2 regions of the Arthrobacter sp. PGP41 genome follow, and region 1 is predicted to be linked to the other one. Evidence: riboswitches for the same ligand, from Rfam matches in the RefSeq annotation. Region 1 holds a riboswitch; the other holds the start of a gene.
The links. A riboswitch is a leader RNA that binds a small molecule or an ion and turns the genes downstream of it on or off. The one in region 1 is predicted to bind cyclic di-AMP.
Positions count from the first base shown of each region.

Region 1 (7,240 bases):
CCACGAGGTAGTTCAGGAGTTCGAACTCCTTGAACGTCAGGTTGAGGGACTCGCCGTCCAGGTGGACCTCGCGGCGGGCGAGGTCGATCAGGACACCGGACGGGCGCGGCTCCTGGGCCTGCGCGGGACGCGGGGCCTCAGTGCGCGGGCGGGTGTTGACGGTGGGGTCGCCGAAGGTGGAACGGACGACGTCGAGCGCGGAACCGGGGGTGCCTGCGGGAGCCACGGCGACGGCTGCGTAGCTTTCTGCTCCGGACACCAGGGACTGGGCGTAGGCGCGGATTTCCTGGGCCAGCTTGGCGATGGAGGTTCCGGCGGCTGCTGCGGTTTCCTCGTCGATACCCATGTAGAGGACGAATCCGCGGGCGACGTTGTCATTGGCGACGGGCCGGACAGCAGCCGGGCCGGCTACTACGGGAGTGGGGGCCGTCATCGGCGCCGCCTCGGCAGGCTGGACGGCGCGGAGCTGCCCGTAGGAATTGGGGTTATAGCCCTGGGGCGCATAGCCCTGGGCGGGAAAGTTGCTTCCGGAAGCAGAGGGAGCAAGGGCAGGCCGGGGGCCGAAGCCGGGGCGGAGGCCGGAGGGCTGGCCCGCCTTGGCGGCGTTACGGACAGAGATGTGGACGTATCCGGATGCAACTGACATATGTGCTTACCTCAATGTGAATGGCCGTCATCACGGCCCGAATGCTGGGTTTCCCCGCAATGAGAACTGGGGAGGGGCGCCCGACGCTGGGCTGGGGGCGAATGCCTAAGAACTTCGGAGGGTGGGAAGGTCAGGCGTGCATTCGACAACAGCGCATGTCGGCAGCAGCGGATGTGCTGGGCCAATATTCTGCGGCTGCAGGTGCTGTTGAGTTCTTGTTCACATTGGAAGTGTGCAGCGTAACAATGCCAACTTGCAAGTAACAATGGACGCGATCGTCCGCATAATGAGACGAAATCGGCTAATGTGCTGCAAATCACGATTCTGGCAGAGCCATAAAAATAACGTTCGTTATCCTTGAAGGGGCGCACTTTCGGCCTTGGACAGAACTTTGTTCGGCGGAATGGGAGTTTCACGCTAAAATATTCAGGACCGGGACTGATAGGGAAATCCCACTCACCGCCTTGCCGTCGTGTCCAACCGCCCACGGTTTCGGACAAAAAATTCTCCGGGGAAACTGCACCTCAACGGCAACCCCGCCGCTGGGGCATGGCAGGAGCAGCCGCGTCTCCGGCATTCAGCTCGCTACGCCGGGATATTCACAGCTGGGCCACAGGTTTGCCATAGCCGGGCATAAACCAATGATCGGAGAGTTGTCCCATGGCCACTTCGCACTCCATGACAAACAACCTCCCCAAGCTCACCCATCCGGACGGCTCCCCCATCAGGGCCCTCGTGGTGGATGACGAACCCAGCCTCTCTGAACTCATGAGCATGGGGCTGCGCATGGCGGGCTGGTCCGTGGCAGTTGCTGCCGACGGCCCTGAAGCGGTGAAGCTGGCCAAGGATTTCCGCCCCGACGTCCTGGTCCTCGACGTCATGATTCCAGGGTTCGACGGCGTCGAGGTCCTGGGCAGGATCCGCGCTTTCGCGCCCGAGGTCCCCGCGCTTTTCCTGACCGCCAAAGACGCGGTCCAGGACAGGATCGTGGGCCTCGCCGCCGGCGGCGACGACTATGTCACCAAGCCGTTCAGCATGGAGGAAGTCCTGCTGAGGCTGCACGGGCTGGTACAGCGCTCCGGCGTTGCCGCCATGGACACTGCTGAACTGGTGGTGGGAGACCTTGTTCTGAACGTGGACACACGCGAAGTCACGCGGGCCGGTGATGACGTCCAGCTAACGGCCACCCAGTTCGAGCTGCTGCGCTACCTCATGGAGAACCCCAAGCGCGTCATCAGCAAGGCCCAGATCCTGGACCGGGTGTGGAACTACGACTTCGGCGGCCAGGCAAACATCGTGGAACTCTACATTTCCTACCTGCGCAAGAAAGTGGACGCCGTGCACCCGCCCATGATCCACACCGTGCGGGGCGCCGGGTACGTCATCAAGGCGGCGGAGTAGGCGGCGCCATGACCGCCGTGCACACCGCGGAGCCGCAGCGCCGGTGCTGGCTCAGGCCTGGCACCTGGCACCTGCGGACCCGGCTTATTTTGCTGGCCATGGCGCTGCTGATCGCCATCTGCGGTGCGGTGGGCGTGGCCAGCTACGCCTCCATGGACGCGTTCCTCACCCGCCAGCTGGACGAGCAGCTGAGCCAGGCCGCAGCCCGCTCCAACGATCCCGGCCGGCCTCCCTCCGGCGGCTTCAACGGCAGGGACCCCCTGGATTCCCGCGGCCAAAGCGTGGGAACACTGAACGCGCGCATCCTCAACGGCCAGGTCAACAGCGCCGGCTTCCTTGCCCCGGACACCACGCGCTCCGCACTGTCCACCGAGGACAAGCAGGTCCTGCTGGCACTGGCCGCCGACGCCCGGCCTGTTGACCGCAGGCTTTCAAACGGCAACTACCGGCTGATCGCGGTCAAGACCAGTTTCGGCGACGTCCTGGTGACCGGACTCCCCCTGGCTGCCAAGGAGGGCACGCTCGCGTCCCTGGTGTGGACCTTCGTGTTCGTCTCGCTGGGCGGGTTGCTCCTGGTCGGGCTGGTGGGCACAGTCCTGATCCGCCGCACCATGAAGCCCCTTGAACAGCTGTCCGAGGTGGCCACCCGGGTTTCGCAGCTGCCCCTGGATGCCGGCGAGGTGGCACTTGCCGTGCGTGTACCGCCGTCGAACTCCAACCCCGGAACTGAGGTGGGCAGCGTGGGGCACGCGCTGAACCTCATGCTGGACAACGTTGCCAACGCGCTGCAGGCGCGGCAGAAGAGCGAAACCAAGGTGCGGCAGTTCGTGGCTGACGCTTCCCATGAGCTACGCACGCCGCTGACCGCCATCCGCGGCTACACCGAACTGATGAGGATGACGGAAAACTTCACTCCGGACGGGCAGAAGTCGCTGGCGCGGGTGCAAAGCCAGTCGGAACGGATGACCGCCTTGGTGGAGGATCTCCTGCTGCTCGCGCGGCTTGACGAGGGCCAGCCGCTGAAGCTAAGCGAGGTGGACCTAACGCAGCTGGTGGTGGAAGCCGTCAGCGACGAGAAGGTCATGGCGCCCGGGCACACCTGGCGGCTGGAGCTCCCCGACGAGCCGGTGGTGGTCAACGGGGATCCGTCGCAGCTGCGGCAGGTGTTGATGAACCTGCTCTCCAACGCCCGCAAGCACACCCCTCCGGGCACCACAGTGGTAACGGGGGTGTGGAAGACCCCGGAGGGAGCCGCGGTTGTAACCGTAACGGACGACGGCGGCGGAATACCGCCGGAGTTCGTGGACCAGGTCTTCGCGCGGTTCGCCCGCGCAGACGCGGCACGCGCGGGAACGGCCAGCACGCCCGGCGCACCCGCCGCTGAAGGCACCAGCGGTTTGGGGTTGTCCATTGTCGAGTCCATTGTTGAGGCCCACGGTGGACGGGTCACGGTGACGTCTCAGCCCGGCCGCACACAGTTCGCCCTGCAGCTGCCCTTGGTTCGCGAAATTACACAAGGCGGCGCGCCGCCATCGTGATTCCTGTTACCAAAATGTGACTTCTGCGCTGCGCTCCTGTACCGTCGAATGGGTGCGGCCCCCGTTCGGGCCGCATATCCCGGGTTGACGCCAAGCTCTGCCACTTCCCGGATTCCTCTTGAGCAACGGCAGAGGCGGGGGACCCACCGTCCCGGGCACTGAATGCCCTTGGGGTTAAGCCTGCACGTGTTTTTTCCGTGCGGCCGGATGCCCTCATCCGAACCCGACAGCTAACTCCGCAGGTGTGAGAGGCGATCCATCATGTCCAAGTTCCTTGTAAAACCACGCCCGCAATCGGGCTCGGATGCCCGCGCTACGCGTCGAGCAGCCAAATTCCCGTCCTTCGGCCGGCGCGCCGGGTTCCTGGCAGTATCCTGCGCCATCCTTGTTGGAGTTGGCGCTGCGGGCCAGGCCACCGACATGGGTGCCCGCGTGGCAGCCACCGAGGCGCCCGCTGTCGAGTCCCTGTCGAAGCTGAGCATGGAGCAAAGCGAAATCCGGGCCAACCCTGCGCCTGAGTCCGCGGCTGGGCCGATCAATGTTGTCCCGCAGGCAGCCGAACCGGCTCCAGCTCCGGCAGCCGAGCCCGCACCTGCCCCTGCGCCGGCACCCGCTCCCGAACCGGCGCCGGTACCGGTACCCGAGCCCGCACCCGTCGTCGCGGTTAATGACCCCGCGGGCGCCCAAGCGTACGCAGCCGGCCAACTGGCTTCCTATGGCTGGGCTCCGGACCAGATGCAGTGCCTGCAGACCCTATGGACCAAGGAATCGGACTGGACCACTACGGCCACCAATCCGAGCAGCGGCGCCTACGGCATCGTCCAGTCCTTGCCGGCTGAGAAGATGGCCAGTGCCGGCGCCGACTACCTCACCAACTACCGCACGCAGATCAACTGGGGCCTGGATTACATCCAGGAACGCTACCAGTCCCCGTGCGGTGCACTGAACTTCCACTTGTCGAACAACTGGTACTAAAGCGGCACCGACCGCGTCCGGTGACTCAAACCTCACAGCCGGAAGGAAATGACCCTCCTGCCCTCGTCATCCACGCCGACTTCGACGGCAATTGAACTGTAGTCAGCAATGTGCAGCATGCCGGCAGGCAACGGTCCGGTGTTGGGTCCAACAGCCACCGTACGGATGCCGGCGGCGACCCCTGCTGCAATGCCGGCGGGAGCATCCTCAAACACCACCGCATCGGCAGGATCCACGCCCAAGGCGGCGGCGGCCTGCAGGTATCCCTCAGGATCCGGTTTTCCCCGGGTTACCAGCTCAGCTGTCACGGCCGTGGCAGGCATGGCTAGACCCGCGGCGCCCATCCGGATGTCAGCCAGGACGCGGTCAGCGGACGTGACGAGGGCGATGGCGTCTGCTGGAAGTGCCGCCAGCAACCGGGCTGCCCCGGGCAGGGGCAGGATGCCGTCGGTCCGGACGCGTTCCATGGCACCAAGTTCCGCGGTCAGTGCCGGCACATCGGCGCCGGGCGGAGCGAAGCGCTTCACGGTGTCGCCTGCTTGGACGCCGTGCGAAGTCCGCAGGATCTCTCCAAGGTCCAGCCCGTAGCGGACGGCAAACTCGCCCCAAACCTGTTCAACTACCGCGGTGGAATCAACCAGGGTCCCATCCATGTCAAAGAGGACGGCACGGCAGGTCAGTGCCAGGGTTAGGGGAGGCATCGGGACGGTCATGCCTCCCATTCTGCCCCAGCCCTCGCGGAGACCTAGCCGGCGATGCCGTACAGCCGGTCGCCTGCGTCGCCGAGGCCGGGAACGATGTAGGACTTCTCGTTGAGCCTTTCGTCGATGGAGGCCAGCACGATGGTGACATTGGCATCGGAGAGTTCTTCCTCCAGCTTTGCCAGGCCTTCCGGAGCAGCAAGCAGGCAGATGCAGGTGACATCAGAGGCGCCGCGCTTGAACAGGAACTTAATGGCTTCGCGCAGCGTACCGCCGGTGGCCAGCATGGGGTCCAGGACGAAGATCTGCCGGTCGGTAAGGTCCTCGGGCAGGCGCTCGGCGTAGGTGATGATGTCCAGGGTTTCCTCGTCACGGGCCATGCCGAGGAATCCCACTTCAGCGGTGGGGACGAGCTTGGTCATGCCCTCGAGCATTCCAAGGCCCGCGCGCAGGATGGGTACCACCAGCGGGGTGGGCTTGGTGAACGCCGTGCCAACAGTGGTGCTGACGGGCGTTTCGATGGTGACTGGCTCGGTGCGGACCTCGCGCGTTGCCTCGTAGGCGAGGAGGGTCACCAGCTCCTCCGTCAGCTGCCGGAAGACCGGGGACGGAGTGTTTTTGTCCCGGAGGACGGTGAGCTTATGGGCGACCAGCGGGTGGTCCACAACGAGAGTGCGCATGGGTCAAAAGTATCACCCGGCCGCCGGGCCCCTCCCCGACCGGTCGCCGCTGGCCTCCGCTTCCCCGTTGGGTTCCTCTCGAAGGACGGGGTGTTCAAAGGTAGGCGCCGGGCCCGCGTGCTCGCGGCGGCGTATCAGGTGGAACAGCCGGTGGGCCAGGATCACCATGGACACCCATGCGAGGCCAAGGAACCAGCCGGCCATCACATCGGTCAACCAGTGGTGTCCCAGGAAAACCCTGCTCAGGCCCATGGCGATGATGAAGATGGCGCCGGCCGTTATTGCGGCGATCCTTGCCCACAGGATTTGGAACTGGAGGCACATCAGATACACCAGGACCCCTATCACCACTGTTGTGTTCAGCGTGTGTCCGCTGGGGAAGGACGGTGTGGTCTCATAGGGCGGCACCGCCTCCGAATGGTCCGGACGGGTCCTGCCGACCAGGCGCTTGCCCAGGGTGGTGGCAGTTGTGGAAACGAGGGCAGCGCCGCCCACCAGGACGATGGGCCGCCACGTCCTGCTCAGTAATGTCAGCCACGCAGTAAGGATGCTGGCGAGGATCGGCATGCCGATCCCGCCGCCCACGTTGGTAAAGCCCGTGGCGAAGGCGTCCACCTCCGGATTCCGCAATGACTGGGAGTATTCCAGCGCAGGAATATCCAGGCTGGCAAGCCCTTCCTCGGCCACCACATTGGCATACACCTCTGCGCCGAGCAGTGCCAAGGTGACCACGAGTGTTCCGCCGATGATCATGGTCAGCCACAGGGCGGCATAGGGCTTGATCCACTTGTCCATGCGGTCTCGGACGGTGCTCACTGTGCCTCCCGGCGTCTGGGGCGTCACGGGCTCTGGTTATCCCACGAAACTATCATTGAGCCATGGTCTCCGCAGAGAAAAAATATAACGCGTGGATGGGCTTTGCCCTTGCCGAGGCCCGCCGCGCCCTCGCTACGGAGGATGTGCCGATTGGCGCGGTGGTCATAGGGCCCGACGGCGCCGTGCTGGGTTCCGGCCGGAACCAGCGGGAGGAGCTGGGCGACCCCACCGCCCACGCCGAGATAGTTGCCATCCGGGAGGCGGCGGAGCGGTTGCGCCAGCTTTCAGTGCTCGACGGCGGCAGCGGCGACGGCTGGCGGCTCGCCGACTGCACGTTGGTGGTGACCCTGGAGCCCTGCGCCATGTGCGCCGGCGCCATTGTCCTGGCCCGGATTCCCCGGGTGGTTTTCGGTGCCTGGGATGAGAAGGCGGGGGCGGCAGGATCCGTCTTCGACGTGCTCCGCGAGCGCCGCCTGAATCATT
Region 1 is NZ_CP026514.1:667,883-675,122, reverse strand. Features, by position in the region: gene C3B78_RS03210 (winged helix-turn-helix domain-containing protein) at 1-646, opposite strand, end outside; gene C3B78_RS03205 (response regulator transcription factor) at 1,307-2,047, shown strand; gene C3B78_RS03200 (HAMP domain-containing sensor histidine kinase) at 2,056-3,585, shown strand; cyclic di-AMP (ydaO/yuaA leader) riboswitch at 3,681-3,841, shown strand; gene C3B78_RS03195 (hypothetical protein) at 3,847-4,560, shown strand; gene C3B78_RS03190 (HAD-IA family hydrolase) at 4,593-5,273, opposite strand; gene upp (uracil phosphoribosyltransferase) at 5,306-5,941, opposite strand; gene C3B78_RS03180 (phosphatase PAP2 family protein) at 5,954-6,736, opposite strand; gene C3B78_RS03175 (nucleoside deaminase) at 6,820-7,240, shown strand, end outside.

Region 2 (7,240 bases), 1.8 Mb from region 1:
TCAGCCAGTCGCTGCCCGCGCTGGAATACTTGCCCGGCGGAAGTGCCTGCGGAATGCCGTAGGCACCGGAATACGGGTTGGTGGCCGTGGTCAGCCAGTTCGATTCCTTGGTCCAAAGCTGGGCGAGGCAGAGGAACTGGTCCGATCCCCACCCGTAGGCCCCCAGCCTGCCCGAGGCGTAGCTCTTGGCACCGGCAGGATCGTTGACCGCACCCGCAGGAGCAGAGGGAACGACGACGGCGGGCGGGCTGGGCGGTGCGGCAGGCGCCGGGGCGGGGACAGGCGGAGCAGGATTTGCCGGCACAGGGTTGCCGGCTGGAGGATTCTCAGGTGCCGGATCGGCGGGAGCCGGACGCATGGGGGCGGGAACAGCAGGGGGCTGCACCTTTGCCGCCGCTGCCGCTGCGGCCGCACGTCGTCGGGCTTCCTCCCCGGCCGCGGCCCGTTTCGCCTCCTGCGCTGCTTCATAAGCGGCCAGTGCCGCCTGTCCACGCCGGAATTCGCCCTCAACCGCCGCCGTCGTGCCCTTCAGGGACGCCAACTGCCCGGTCAGCTCCCGGTTGCGCTGCCGTTCTTCCGTAAGCTGGCGCGCCATGGCTTCCTGGGCCGATCGGGCCGCTGCAAGCTTTTCCGCCGCCTCGCGGGACAGCCGTTCGCGCTCGGTCCGGGCGGATTTCTCCTGATCAGCCAGTGAAGCCGTGATTTTCCCCGCGGCGGCGGCTTTGTCCACAAGGCCCGCCGTTTTGCCGCCCACCAGGTGCACCACGTTGAGCCCGTGGACGTTGTTGTTCTCGATCGCGTCCAACGCCACGAAGAACCCCATGTTCGTACCGCCCGTTTTGTAGGACTGGGCGGCCAGCGCTCCGATGTCCTTCCTGTGGCGGATGAGTTCGGCCTTGGCCGTCCCGGCTCGTTCCGCCAGCGACTCTACCTTTGCAGTGGATGCTGCCAACGCGGCATCTGCCGCTGCAGACTCAGCGGCGGACGCCACCGCGGCGTTGCCCAAGGCCTCCGACTGCGATTGCAGCCCGTCCAAAAGGCCTGCGATCAACGTGATCTCTTTGGCCGTGCCGGCCTCGGTCAGCTTGGCCCGCTCCACGTCCTCCCACGAAGGGTAGCCGCCAGGCGGAACGCTTTCGGCCGCCCCGGCCGGAGGCAGCCACACACTGCCGGCGAGGGCAGCGGTCAGCAGTATCCCGGGCAGGCGGTGGCGGACATTTGCAGCGAAACGGGCCATAGCTCGGAAGCTTACCGGCTTCAACCTTCACTTTAAGGATGAGGGGCCTGCATCGTTATACAGCAGAAACAGGCCCTCGAATTTCAACACGGAAAGCCTGATTGTCGGCGGAATGGTCAAGGCCGAATCGAGGCCGTGCACACCCGCACAAACCTCGCCGTTTATGACTTCGTGACGCTTCCCACCTTCAACCGTCCCGACGGAGGTATCTTCCGAGGTCAGCACCCCGGCGAAAAAGAGTCGAATCGTTTGCGTAAAGCGAGAGGAGAACCTCGCATGTTACCCAAATGTGACAATTGGTGCCGGAGCGGGTTATGGTCTTCAGGTGTCCCTCCCAGACGGGACATTCCCCTCAGCTTGCCGAGCCCTGCCGCTGATCCGGGAACCAATCGCTTCCAGCTGGCAGGGACGGGGGAACCAAGTTTCCACGGCCTCTCAAGAGGCCTTGGGGTTAAGTCGCTAGCGCCTCCGTTCCGTTCGGAGTTGCTTCCGGCCGGGCATCTCCAGCCCGAACCCGACAGCTCACCCCGCAGGCATGGGAGAGGCGATCAACCGTGTCAAAAAATTCCACCACCGCCCGTCACCGCGCAACTCCGGCCCGTTCCATCATCCTGGATGGGCTGGCTGTTTCGGCCAAGTCCCAGGCCAGGACCCTGGGCCGTCCGGCACTCGCCGTCGCAGCCGCATCCGGCATTGCCTTCGGCGTCGGAGCCCCGGCGCACGCCGGTGTGACAGGGCCGGACACCACCGAGACCGCTAACGTCCAGGCCTCCGCCGCCCCGGCCGCAGCAGTTGCAGCCCCCGCCGCGGCCGCGGGCACCGTCCATACGGTTGTATCCGGCGACACGCTGGGCGCCATCTCGGCCGCCCACGGCGTAGCCCTGAACGATGTCCTGGCTGCCAACGGCCTGGCGATCTCCGCGGTCATCTACCCGGGCGACCAGATTCAGATCCCGGCTGCAGGCTACGCCCCGGCAGTTCCCTCCGCCGCGCCGGCACCGGCACCTGTCCAGACCGCTGCCGCCACCGCACCGGCCAACACCGGGATGAACCTGTCCTACGCCTCCGCCGGCACCGGCACGGGTACGGGGGCAGCCATCCTGGCTAACGCCTATGGCCAGGTGGGCCAGATCCAGGACTGCACCGCCATGGTGGAAAAGGCCTTGCGGTCTGTTGGCATGTCCGTGGGCGACCTGGCTCCCACCCAGTTCTACCAGTACGGCTCCACCGTGAGCTCCCCTGCTCCCGGTGACCTCGTGATCACCGCCGGCCACGTGGGCGTTTACGCCGGTGACGGCCAGGTTGTCAGCGGCGGCGTGAACGGCAACCAGACTGCCGTGCACTCCATCAGCTGGCTGAGCGGCGCTTCCTTCGTCCGCGTGGCCTAGCCAGCGGCAACGGGATAGGCCGCTCTTAGCGGGCGGGCCCACCCCGCGGAAGGGGCGGCAGCCGGTTTTTTCCGGCTGCCGCCCCTTCCACGTTCCCAACGGTCCTGGTCCTCCGGGCTTCCCCTGTTCCCGCTGGAATGACAGCTATGTGCCGCAGAAGGTCCGGTATTTGCCGAAGTCCTCCGGCGGTCCCTCCGTGTAGCGTTCCAGCCCCTGGCGCTCCTGGCACGGGGACCTGACAACCTCGAGGAGCCGGTGAAACGGGTCAAGATCACCCGCGGTAGCCGCAGCCAGTGCTTCCTCCACAAGGTGGTTCCTGGGAATGTACGCGGGGTTCACGCTGTCCATGAGTTCAGCGTCGGGCTTCAGCGCGGCCCAGCGTTCAGCCCAGGCATCGAAAGCCCGGAGGTCCAGCACCATACCGCGGGCAGGCCCGGAGTTGCCCCGGGCGGCCTGGCCAAGGCTCCGGAAGAATTGCGTGTAGTCAACGGGTCCGTCCTTCAGCAGGCCGATCACGCCATCCACGAGGTCCGACGCTTCGTCATGTTCCGGGCTGGCCGCCACACCGAGCTTGGCCTTCATGCCCCCGAACCAGGCGTCACTGTACCGGCCGCGGAATGTGCCGAGTGCCTCCACGGCGGGGCCGACAGCCTGCTCCTGGTCTTCGTTGAAGAGCGGCAGCATGGCCTCAGCGAGCCGGGCCAGGTTCCACTCGGCAACCACGGGCTGGTTCGCGTAGGCGTAGCGGCCGCCTACATCGATGGAGCTATACACGGCGGCGGGATCAAACGCGTCCATGAATGCGCAGGGCCCGTAGTCGATGGTTTCCCCGGAGATGGTCATATTGTCCGTGTTCATGACCCCGTGCACGAAGCCCACCAGCATCCATTTGGCCACGAGCTCTGCCTGGGCAGCCACGACTGCTTCAAACAACGCCAGGTAGGGGTGTTCGGACCGGGCTGCCGCCGGGTGGTGCCTGCTGATGGCGTGGTCCGCCAAGCGGCGCAGCAGGTCCATATTCTCCGTCGCCCGGGCGTACTGGAAGCTGCCCACGCGAAGGTGGCTGCTGGCCACCCGGGCCAGGACGGCACCCGGCAGCATCGCATCCCGGCGCACCGGCCGCCCGGTAGCTACGACGGCGAGGGCCCGCGTGGTGGGAATACCCAGGGCGTGCATGGCCTCACTCACCAGGTACTCCCGCAGCATGGGGCCGATGACGGCCCGGCCGTCGCCCGCACGGGCGAAAGGTGTTCGGCCGGAACCCTTCAGGTGCACATCCCGCAAGCGTCCGCCCTCGGCAACAATCTCGCCCAGCAGCAGCGCCCGGCCGTCGCCCAGCAGCGGTGAGTAGCCGCCGAACTGGTGCCCGGCGTATGCCTGGGCAACGGGGGTTGCGCCCGGCGGGATGTGGTTACCCAGTAGGACGCGCACGCCTTCCGGCGTCCGCAGGTAGTCGGGTGCCAGGCCCAGCTCGTTCGCCAGTGCGTCGTTAAGTACCAAAAGCTCAGGATCCGGCGCTTCCTCCGCCTGCCACGGAACGGCCAGCTCCGCTAGTTCACGGGCAAAGCGGCCCTCGAAGACGACAGTTGATTCTGCTGCAGCAGTCATGGGTTAACCCTATCGCCGTCGCTTGTCCGGCCGTTGATGAGCTCATCGGTGGCCTCCATGGCGCGATGAATGGCATGGCCCGGCATCGCGGACCGTTCAGGTGCAGTGGACCGTTCAGGTGCCGTGACGCCGTGCCCCGGCCACCGGCGCCGCTGAGGCATGGGGACGCGTTGCAGGTCCTGCGCGGCAATGACGACAGTGTCCGCCGCGCGGGCCCTGGCCTGGACCGCCAGCGGCGCGGCGTCCTCGCCGTACCGTGCGGAGAAGTGCGTCAGCACGAGGGTTCGGGCGGCTGCCCCCGCAGCCAGTTCCCCTGCCTGCCCGGCGGTGAGGTGGCGGTACTGGCGCGCCAGCCCGCCGTCGTCATCGCTGAAGGTGGACTCCGCAACGAGGAGGTCGACGCCGTCGGCCAGCTCTTCAGCGCCCTCGCAGGGCGCCGTATCCATCACGAAAGCGAAGCGCTGGCCCGGCCGCGGAATGCTGACATCATCGAGGCGGACGCCAGCAAAGCTGCCTTCATGTTGCAGGCGTCCGATCGCGGGGCCCGAAATTCCTGCTGCGGCAAGGCGTTCAGGCAGCAGGGTGCGGCCGTCCGGTTCCACCAGTCGGTAGCCGTAGGTCTCAATGCGGTGCTTCAGTGGCCGGACGTCCAGGCCTTCGGCCACCGTCCCGCTTCCGCCGTGAGGGCGAAGCCTGAGGTCGATTCCCGGTGAACTGACAGATACGAGGGCGCGCACCACGTCCTCCCCGGATGCCGGGTAGTGAAGGTGCACCGGGTGCGCCACGGCGTCGAGTGCCATCCGCGACAACACCCCCGGCAACCCGAAACAATGGTCTCCATGGACGTGGGTGAGGCAGATACGGGTGATCTGGCTCGCCGGGACCCCCGCGTGGATCATTTGGCGCTGCGTTCCCTCGCCCGGATCAAAGAGGAAACCTTCCCCGTCCCAGCGCAGCAGGTAGCCGTTGTGGTTCCTGGTCCGGCTGGGGACCTGGGAGGCCGTGCCGAGGATGGTGAGGTCGCGCATGGCGGTGGGTGCCAAAAAGCAGGCTCCGGAGGAGTCCGGGACCTGCTTTTGTGGTTGCTGGGACGGCCTAGCGCCGCCGGAGCATTCCCATGATTTTGCCGGCCACGCCACCGGTCCGGGCTCCTGCGGCGCCCGTCGTGCCGGGTGTCCGGCCTGTGGAATTCAGTCCGGTCCGGCGCGTTGTTCCGGCGGTCCCGGTCCTGCCGGAGACTCGTCCAGCGGCATTCCTGATCATGCTTCCCAAGTTCATGTGAAACTCCTTCAGTATTGATCCTGCCAACCGATATTCATCAGCCTGCTTATCATTTTAGCGTAGTTTGGCGGCATTCAGGGGAAACAGCGGAAGTTCCCCGGAATCTGGCGTGATCAGCGCAGGAGCCACAATCCATCCTGCTGGCTGGCTGCCTTCCGGTAAGGAAGGGAAGCCAGCACGGAACAGCTCGCCGGAAACGGCCAGGTCCGTTCCGGCGGCTCACGGCTTGAGCCGGCGGACGAAGGGCGCCTTACCCGAGGGTGTCCGCTGAAGCTGGTCCACCACGGACACGGAGACCGGGGTTCGCGCGACGCCGGCAGCTGCGAGGGCTTCGGCCACCGAGGCCTGTATTCCGGAGGTTGTGCTTCCCGGCGCCAGTCCTGCGACGAGGACCCGCAGTCCCATGGGTTCCTGGACCACCTGCCAGCCGGCGGCGGCAGCCTGGTCCAGGACGTGGTGGAACACGATGGGGTGGACGCTCACAAGGCCTGCCTTGCCTGGCAGCTCAAGCACATCCTCCAACCTGCCTTCGATATCCTCCATGCGGATGAACGAGCGGCCACAGGGGCAACCGCGCTGCCCCAACGTCACGCTGTCCGACAGTTCGTAGCGGATCAGCGGCAACGTCCGCGAGAACAGGACCGTGACCAAAAGCTTCGCGCCCATTGACCCGGGCGGTACCGGAACCCCCTCCTTGTCCACTGGTTCGACGATGAGCAGGTCCTCGTAGACATGCCGGTTCCGGTAGACGCACGGTGAAGCGATGCCGGCCGTCTCAGTGGCGGCGTAGACATCGAACGGCGCGCTCCCCCAGGCCCTTTCCAATTCCCGGGCAGCGGGCGGGGTGAGCACCTCCGAGGCCGACATCACTGCCTGCGGCGAGATTTTCAGGCGCCCGGCCAGCTGTTCGGCCGCCAGGGGCAAAAGCGCGGAAGCGTAACCCACCAGGACCCGGGGCTGGAACCCGTCCAGCGCCGCCACCGTTTCCTGCATGGGTGCGGTCACGTCCAGCCGGAGCGTGGGAACAAGCCCCGAACGCAGCGAAGAGCCAACCACGGCGGACTGGTGGGTGGGGACGCGCGAGCTTACCAGCGCCATTTTAAGCGGCCGGCTGAGGCCGGCCGCTATTCCAGCCCAGTCGTTGGCGCGGGCATACGAGGCCAGCACATGTGCCCATTCCGGCCGGCTCCACACGAAGGTTCCGCGCGGACCGGCGGTCCCGGCTGTCGCCGCAGCCCACCAACGCCCCCTCCACGGCAAGCCGGGATCACCGTCCTCGGCCGCGAGGGTCCGGAGACGTTGTTCCAGGTCGGCCAGGCTCAGGTCGCGCGTAGTAAGGACCTCGTCGAAGTGGCCCATGAGATGTGCCTTGGTCACGGGCGGCAACTGGGCAAGGGGAGCATCGTGGAGCCCTGAATGGTGGCGCCGGTAGAACTCGGACCCGGTGTAGGCCGCCGTCCGGAGTCTTTGCAGGGCACGTTGCTGGTGAGCGGCAATCCGGGCAGGGCCCCACTGGTCCCGTCGCTTTAAGGCAGCCCGAAGAACGAGCACCCGGACTATGAGCCGCGCATCCATGCGATCCGGCCTTGGAAGAGCCGGCTCGGCGGCGGGTCAGGCCCCGCGGGCGCGGCGGAGGGCGGTGAGGCGGGCCGAGTATTCCGTCTCGTCTATTTCACCGCGGGCAAACCGCTCGGCCAGCATCTGCTCCGCACTGCCAGTACTGTGG
Region 2 is NZ_CP026514.1:2,424,626-2,431,865, forward strand. Features, by position in the region: gene C3B78_RS11035 (transglycosylase) at 1-1,237, opposite strand, end outside; cyclic di-AMP (ydaO/yuaA leader) riboswitch at 1,618-1,788, shown strand; gene C3B78_RS11040 (C40 family peptidase) at 1,792-2,625, shown strand; gene C3B78_RS11045 (protein adenylyltransferase SelO) at 2,770-4,233, opposite strand; gene C3B78_RS11050 (ribonuclease Z) at 4,230-5,261, opposite strand; gene C3B78_RS19860 (hypothetical protein) at 5,329-5,511, opposite strand; gene C3B78_RS11055 (phenylacetate--CoA ligase family protein) at 5,734-7,089, opposite strand; gene C3B78_RS11060 (SHOCT domain-containing protein) at 7,126-7,240, opposite strand, start outside.
Region 2: linked by a shared signal. The riboswitch ahead of C3B78_RS11040 (C40 family peptidase) and the one ahead of C3B78_RS03195 (hypothetical protein) in region 1 are both predicted to bind cyclic di-AMP.